2 linked regions of the Psychroserpens ponticola genome follow. The protein of the gene in region 1 binds, or shares a complex with, the protein of each later gene. Links are inferred from orthologs where the notes say so. Each region holds a gene or a part of one and is shown on either strand. Other genes may lie near its edges.

The links.
Region 2: the proteins of dnaB (region 1) and dnaG are in contact, whole or in part, in a crystal structure (PDB 2R6A), measured with the Geobacillus stearothermophilus proteins. The link is inferred for Psychroserpens ponticola from one-to-one orthologs. Residues at the interface, in WP_033016901.1 of Geobacillus stearothermophilus: Ser13, Glu15, Ala16, Gln18, Glu91, Leu92, Asp94, Ala95, Val96, Pro97, Thr98, Ala99, Ala100, Asn101, Tyr104, Tyr105, Ile108; in WP_049624496.1 of Geobacillus stearothermophilus: Lys456, Leu457, Leu458, Pro459, Ala460, Asn463, Ala464, Leu467, Leu535, Leu536, Ile537, Ala538, Gln544, Glu545, Asp548, Tyr549, His552.

The regions. Positions count from the first base shown.
Region 1 is NZ_CP116221.1:1,046,054-1,049,360, forward strand. The notes cover bases 328-3,296. They hold dnaB (replicative DNA helicase), read left to right. Parts: upstream 328-1,027; coding sequence 1,028-2,566; downstream 2,567-3,296. Other genes in these bases: MUN68_RS04665 (acetyl-CoA carboxylase carboxyltransferase subunit alpha), read left to right, coding at 328-861; MUN68_RS04675 (AI-2E family transporter), read left to right, coding at 2,638-3,296. Outside these bases: more of MUN68_RS04665, read left to right, coding at 1-327; more of MUN68_RS04675, read left to right, coding at 3,297-3,307. UniProt on the Escherichia coli protein: The main replicative DNA helicase, it participates in initiation and elongation during chromosome replication. Travels ahead of the DNA replisome, separating dsDNA into templates for DNA synthesis.
Region 2 is NZ_CP116221.1:358,803-362,105, reverse strand. Bases 126-3,090 are described here. They hold dnaG (DNA primase), read right to left. Parts: upstream 2,610-3,090; coding sequence 642-2,609; downstream 126-641. Other genes in these bases: MUN68_RS01475 (hypothetical protein), read right to left, coding at 2,712-3,090; MUN68_RS01485 (response regulator transcription factor), read left to right, coding at 126-645. Outside these bases: more of MUN68_RS01485, read left to right, coding at 16-125; more of MUN68_RS01475, read right to left, coding at 3,091-3,303. UniProt on the Escherichia coli protein: RNA polymerase that catalyzes the synthesis of short RNA molecules used as primers for DNA polymerase during DNA replication.

The sequences.
Region 1 (3,307 bases):
ACGGAGACTTGCAAGAAAATTGAAAAAAAATTAGTTGAAACTAAAAAGGAGATATACAAAAACCTAACTGCATGGCAACGTGTTCAGTTATCTCGTCATCCAAATAGACCCTATACTTTAGACCATATTAATGCACTTTGTGGCGATTCTTTTTTAGAACTTCATGGAGATAGAAACGTTAAGGATGACAAAGCAATGATTGGTGGTTTAGGTAAAATTGGCGATCAAAGTTATATGTTCATTGGACAACAAAAAGGGTATAATACTAAAACAAGGCAATTTAGAAATTTTGGAATGTCTAATCCTGAAGGCTATCGTAAAGCTTTACGATTGATGAAGTCTGCCGAAAAATTTGGGATCCCTGTAGTTACTTTAATAGATACTCCTGGTGCTTATCCTGGTTTTGAAGCTGAAGAACGCGGACAAGGAGAAGCGATCGCTAGAAATATTTTAGAAATGACTCGCCTTAAAGTACCAATCATAACCATTATTATTGGTGAAGGTGCTTCTGGTGGAGCATTAGGAATTGGAGTAGGAGACAAGGTTATGATGTTAGAGAATACTTGGTATTCTGTAATTTCTCCAGAATCTTGTTCATCTATATTATGGCGTAGTTGGGAATATAAAGAACAAGCAGCTGAGGCTCTAAAGTTAACAGCTCCTGATATGAAAAAATTGAAGCTCGTTGATGCCATTATAAAAGAACCTTTAGGAGGTGCTCATACAGATCGTGAAAAAACATTTTTAGCAGTTAGAGATGCAATTATCAAGACGCATGAAGATCTTAAAAACTTATCACCAAAAGAATTGGTAAAACAGCGTATGGATAAATATGCTGATATGGGAGTTTTTAAAGGTTAAACCTTATCTCATATAGGATTGAAAAAACTGAAACTTTAGGTTTCGGTTTTTTTTATCACTATTAACAATATAATCTAGTTATTAACAGTTAAATTGTTGATGACCTGTTAAGATTGAAAATTTTGTAATTTCAGTTTTAGGTCACAATTGTTTTACATTCGCAGTTATGAAGCAACCCAATCAAATACAAGGCTATAAAGTCGATAAAAGCACAATTATAAATTTAGAAAAAGGAAAAATACCTCCACAAGCAATTGATTTAGAGGAGGTTGTGCTTGGGGCAATGATGATTGATAAAAAAGGTGTCGATGAGGTTATTGATATTCTTAGCGCTGATGCTTTTTATAAAGAAGCTCATAAACATATCTTTGAATCAATTTTCAAATTATTTGAAAACAGTGAACCTATTGATTTATTAACCGTTTCTAGTCAGCTTAAAAAAGATGCCAAATTAGATTTGATTGGTGGCGATTTTTACCTGATTTCTTTAACGCAACGCGTATCTTCTTCAGCGCATATTGAATTTCATGCTCGTATCATTTTACAAAAATTTATTCAGCGTAGTTTGATTAAAATTTCAAACGAAATTATTGAAGAAGCCTATGATGAAACCAAAGATGTTTTCGATTTATTAGATACGGCTGAAGCAAAACTTTATGAAGTTACTCAAGGTAACGTCAAGAAATCTACTGAAACTGCTCAAAGCTTGGTGATTCAAGCAAAAAAGAAAATTGAAGAGATTTCAAACAAAGAAGGAATGAGTGGTATTCCTACAGGATTTACCAAATTAGATAGATTAACATCTGGATGGCAACCTAGTGATTTAATTATTATTGCTGCACGTCCTGGTATGGGTAAAACTGCGTTAACATTAACAATGGCTAGAAATATTGCTGTTGATAGTAATATTCCTGTAGCATTTTTCTCTTTAGAAATGTCTTCTGTACAGTTAATTACGCGTTTAATCTCTTCTGAAACTAATTTGTCTTCAGAGAAATTAAGAACTGGTAAATTAGAAAAGCACGAATGGGAACAATTAAATGTTAAAGTAAAAACCTTAGAAAAAGCGCCTTTGTTTATCGATGATACTCCATCGTTGTCTATTTTCGATTTACGTGCTAAGGCTCGACGTTTAGCATCACAATATGGTATAAAAATGATTATGATTGATTACCTGCAATTAATGACAGCAGGTGGAAGTCAAAAAGGAGGGAATCGTGAGCAAGAGATATCAACCATATCACGAAACCTAAAAGCTCTAGCAAAAGAATTAGCCATTCCTGTAATTGCCTTATCTCAATTATCTCGTGCAGTAGAAACTCGTGGAGGAAGTAAACGACCTTTATTATCAGATTTACGTGAGTCTGGAGCCATTGAGCAGGATGCAGATATTGTAAGCTTCATTTACAGACCCGAATACTATAAAATTGATGAATGGGATGATGATGATCGTTCACCTACCGAAGGTCAAGGAGAATTTATAGTTGCAAAACATAGAAATGGTGGTTTAGAAAATATCAGATTGAAATTTATTGGCCATTTAGGTAAGTTTGATAATCTTGATGATTTTGATACACCTTTTGGTGAATTTCATTCTAAAATGAATGCAGCTGCAAATGATGATACGTTCAAACCCGAAAATTTCCCATCACCTTCAGATGCATTTGGTGCTCCAGAAGAAGATGATAACGATATACCTTTTTAAGATTATTATAGAAAAAGAACAACACAAAATAGCTTAAATTTGCTATTCAGCTAAAAAAGAGAAATTGACTCATGTTAGATCAAAGACGAACAACTAATACACTCTTATTATTTATAGTAATTCCTTTAGTATTTTATTTGCTAAAGTTGTTGTCGTTTATATTTATCCCGTTATTCTCCTCCATGTTCATCGCCTTATTGTTTTTACCTTTAATGAGAGGATTAGGAAGAAGAAATGTACCAAGATTAGCAAGTATTATTATTGTGATTACACTTATTGCAATTGGTGTTTTTATTGGTGTTGAATTAGTTCAACTCTCAAGCAGACAGATCTTAACAAATAATACAGGTTTTTTTGGTAAAGCTGAAATTAAAATCAATGATTTAATGTTGTATTTACAAGATAAATTTGGAATTGTATACGATACTGAAGGCAGTTTATTATCTCAATTTTTTCAAAAAGAAAATATAGGATCTACTTTCGATTTTATCAGAAAATTTTTCACCAACATAATGATGATTATCTTTTTTACCATTTTATGGTTGTCAGAATCTATCAATATGCATAAAGTCATGAATAACACTATTTTAAAACGAAAGCATACGTCAATAAAAGCGTTTATGAAAATTGAAAAAGACTTAATTACTTTTATTAAAGTTAAGTTTTTAGTGAGCTTATTAACTGGGATATTTACAGGTTTGGCTTGTGTGTTTTTTGATGTGAGTTTTCCGATTTTTTGGG
Region 2 (3,303 bases), 690 kb from region 1 along the record:
ACTAAAATAAATATCATGATTAAGGTATTAGTAGTAGACAGCCATCCAATAATAAGGACTGGTTTAGAACTCTTATTTAAGGAACACAATGAGATAGAAGTTATTGGAACAGTTGGAAGTGGTGTTGAAATATTTGAGTTTGTAAGACGTCATCAGGTCGATGTTATCATATCAGAAATTGATCTTCCTGAACTTAATGGCATTACTGCATTGAGAGCCATTAAGAAAGAGCACAGTAGCATTAACATTATAATGTTTAGTTATCATCCTGAAGAAATATATGCGATTAGCACTATAAAAGCTGGAGCTTCTGGATATGTATCAAAAACAGAATCTACTGAAGTTATCGAAAAAGCAATTCTACTTGCTCATAGAGGTGATTTGTATTTAAGTGAAAAAATGTCAAAACATCTTAAATATAATGATACCAAAAAATCAAAAAGCAGAATTTACAAGCGACTATCAACTCGTGAAGTAGAAGTTTTAAAACTATTGTCTTCAGGTAAAAAGAATAAGGAAATTGCTTTAGAACTAGATATTAATGAAAAAACCGTTAGCACCTACAAAGCTAGATTATTCAAAAAATTGAATGTTACCAATTTAATAGATCTTGTCAACCAAGGCAAGCATATGGAAATTACTTAAACTTTTCCACCAATGACTTTTCCAAGCTTTCTTGAGAGCAACATTTTAAGACCTAGATAATCTTTGACATCTTCTAGAATACTTCTTGAGTTTGAATCTTCTTTTAATGTCTCATTTTGATATTCAGCAACTTTTTTATCAATTAAATAGCATCTTAATGTTAAAATAGTCTGATTTACCAATTGCGAAATACTATGTTGTTTTTCTTTTGGAATGATATGATTGCGCTCCCAATCGTGCAAATTATAACGTTCGTCATTCATTAAAATAGTGGTCACTTCCTCAGCTAAACTTTGGTCTAGTTTATTTACAAAGTTTCGTGTAGAGAATTCAGACTCTTGATGTAAGGTATCAATTATTGAATAATACAATGTTTTGAATATTGCATTTGTAAATTGCATTTCATCTTCTTGTAAATCCAAGTAGACTTTTTCAAAAACGCGCGCATTATGAACCACAGGTTCTAATTGTAATTCGCCATCATCACCTTCCTTTAAAACTAAATCTTCAAAATCTTCTGTTTTAGTTCCGTAGAGCAATAATATTTCAATGATTTTGCGTTCTAACTCGTATTGTAAATCTATTTTAGGTGCTTTAACCTCAGGTTTTACAACTTGAAATGCTTTTTGTTGCGTTTTATATACTTTGTTTGCCTCCTGATTTTCTTTTTTATTGATTTGAGCCAAGGTGCTAAATAACACATCTTCACTAATATCCATGATTCGTGAACACTCTTGGATATAGATTTCCTTTTTTATTTGGTCTGGAATTTTAGAGATACTATTAACAATTTCTCTAATCGTTTCGGCCTTTTTAATAGGATCATTATTTGCTTCTTTAACCAATAAAGAAGCCTTAAACTGAATAAAATCTTTAGCATTATTATCTAGATATGATGCCAACTCTTCTAGCGTATTTTGTTTTGCAAAACTATCTGGATCTTCACCTTCTGGAAACGTACAGACTTTAACATTCATACCTTGTTCTAGAATGAGATCAATACCTCTAATAGACGCTCTAATTCCTGCAGCATCACCATCAAAAAGAACCGTTATATTTTTTGTTAATCGATTTACAAGTCTAATTTGTTCTGGTGTTAATGCTGTTCCAGAGGATGCTACGACATTTTTAATTCCGGTTTGATGAAACTGAATTACATCTGTATACCCTTCAACCAAATAGCAATTATCTTCCTTTGCAATACTTTGTTTTGCATGAAATAAACCATACAAAATTTTACTTTTGTGATAGACTTCACTTTCAGGTGAATTTAGGTATTTAGCTGCTTTTTTATCCGTTTTTAAAATTCGTCCACCAAATCCTAAAATACGTCCACTCATACTATGAATAGGAAACATTACACGACCTTTAAAACGATCAAATTTCTTTTCCTCTTTTACAATAGTAAGTCCCGTTTTATTTAAAAACTCTAATTGATATCCTTTCTTTAATGCTGCATCAGTAAATGCATGCCATTCGTTAAGGGAATATCCTAAATTAAATGTTTTAATCGTTTCATTTGTAAAGCCACGTTCTTTAAAATAACTCAGTCCAATGGCTTGTCCTTGGTCAGTTTTAAGCATGACTTTTTGAAAATACTCATTCGCAAATTCGTTAACTAAGTACAAACTTTCGCGTTCATTAGCCTCTAACTTTTGCTCGTCTGTTTGTTCAGTTTCTTCAATTTCAATGTTATATTTTCTAGCTAAATATTTAATCGCTTCAGGATAAGTGAAGTGTTCATGCTCCATTAAAAACGTTACTGCATTTCCTCCTTTTCCGCTAGAAAAATCTTTCCAGATTTGCTTAACAGGTGACACCATAAAGCTTGGTGAACGTTCATCACTAAATGGACTTAAGCCTTTGAAGTTACTACCTGATTTTTTTAATTGCACAAAATCACCAATAACCTCCTCAACTCGAGCGGTTTCAAATACTTGTTCTATACTTCTTTGTGAAATCAAATGATTAAATAAAATTGAATGGTAAATTTAGGATATTATTAGCTAACAAAAAAGCTTCATTACTAATGGTAATGAAGCTTTTTAAGAAAATTAGTTTTCTATCTAATGTAAATCAAATCTTAGACCTAAAGATACATTATGTTGTTCAACAAGTTGGTCTTTAAACAATGGATTTAAATCATATTTTGCATAAAGTGATATTTGGCCATAACCAACATAAGCACTCAATCCATAAACAAAAGTAGAGGCATTAAAACTACGTCTTGATTTGTCTTTTACTTTATCTCCATCTTCTTTATAACGCAATTTACTTTGTGTGGCTAATCTCACTCCAGCATAACCTCCAAGTCCAACTTTAAATTTATTATATGTTGAATAACGGATTCTATTACCATAATCTTTAAATTTAGAAGGTCCAAATTCAATATGAACAGGGAACACCAAATTAGTGACTCTAAGTTGTGATTTCCTAAGTTCAACAGGAAACTCCTCAAGTGTAGTTTGGTCTCCATTTTGAACAAAATACAAATCATCTTTTACATTGAGTTTATTCCATTGAAAGGCAAATCCATAGTTGATTCTTGCAAAATTAGAAGTCTTAGACAAACGTGTTTCCCAAATCCATCCTAACTCAACAAACCCAGAACCACCAAGCTCATAAGGTGTATTGCTCAAATCTTGACCATCACCAATA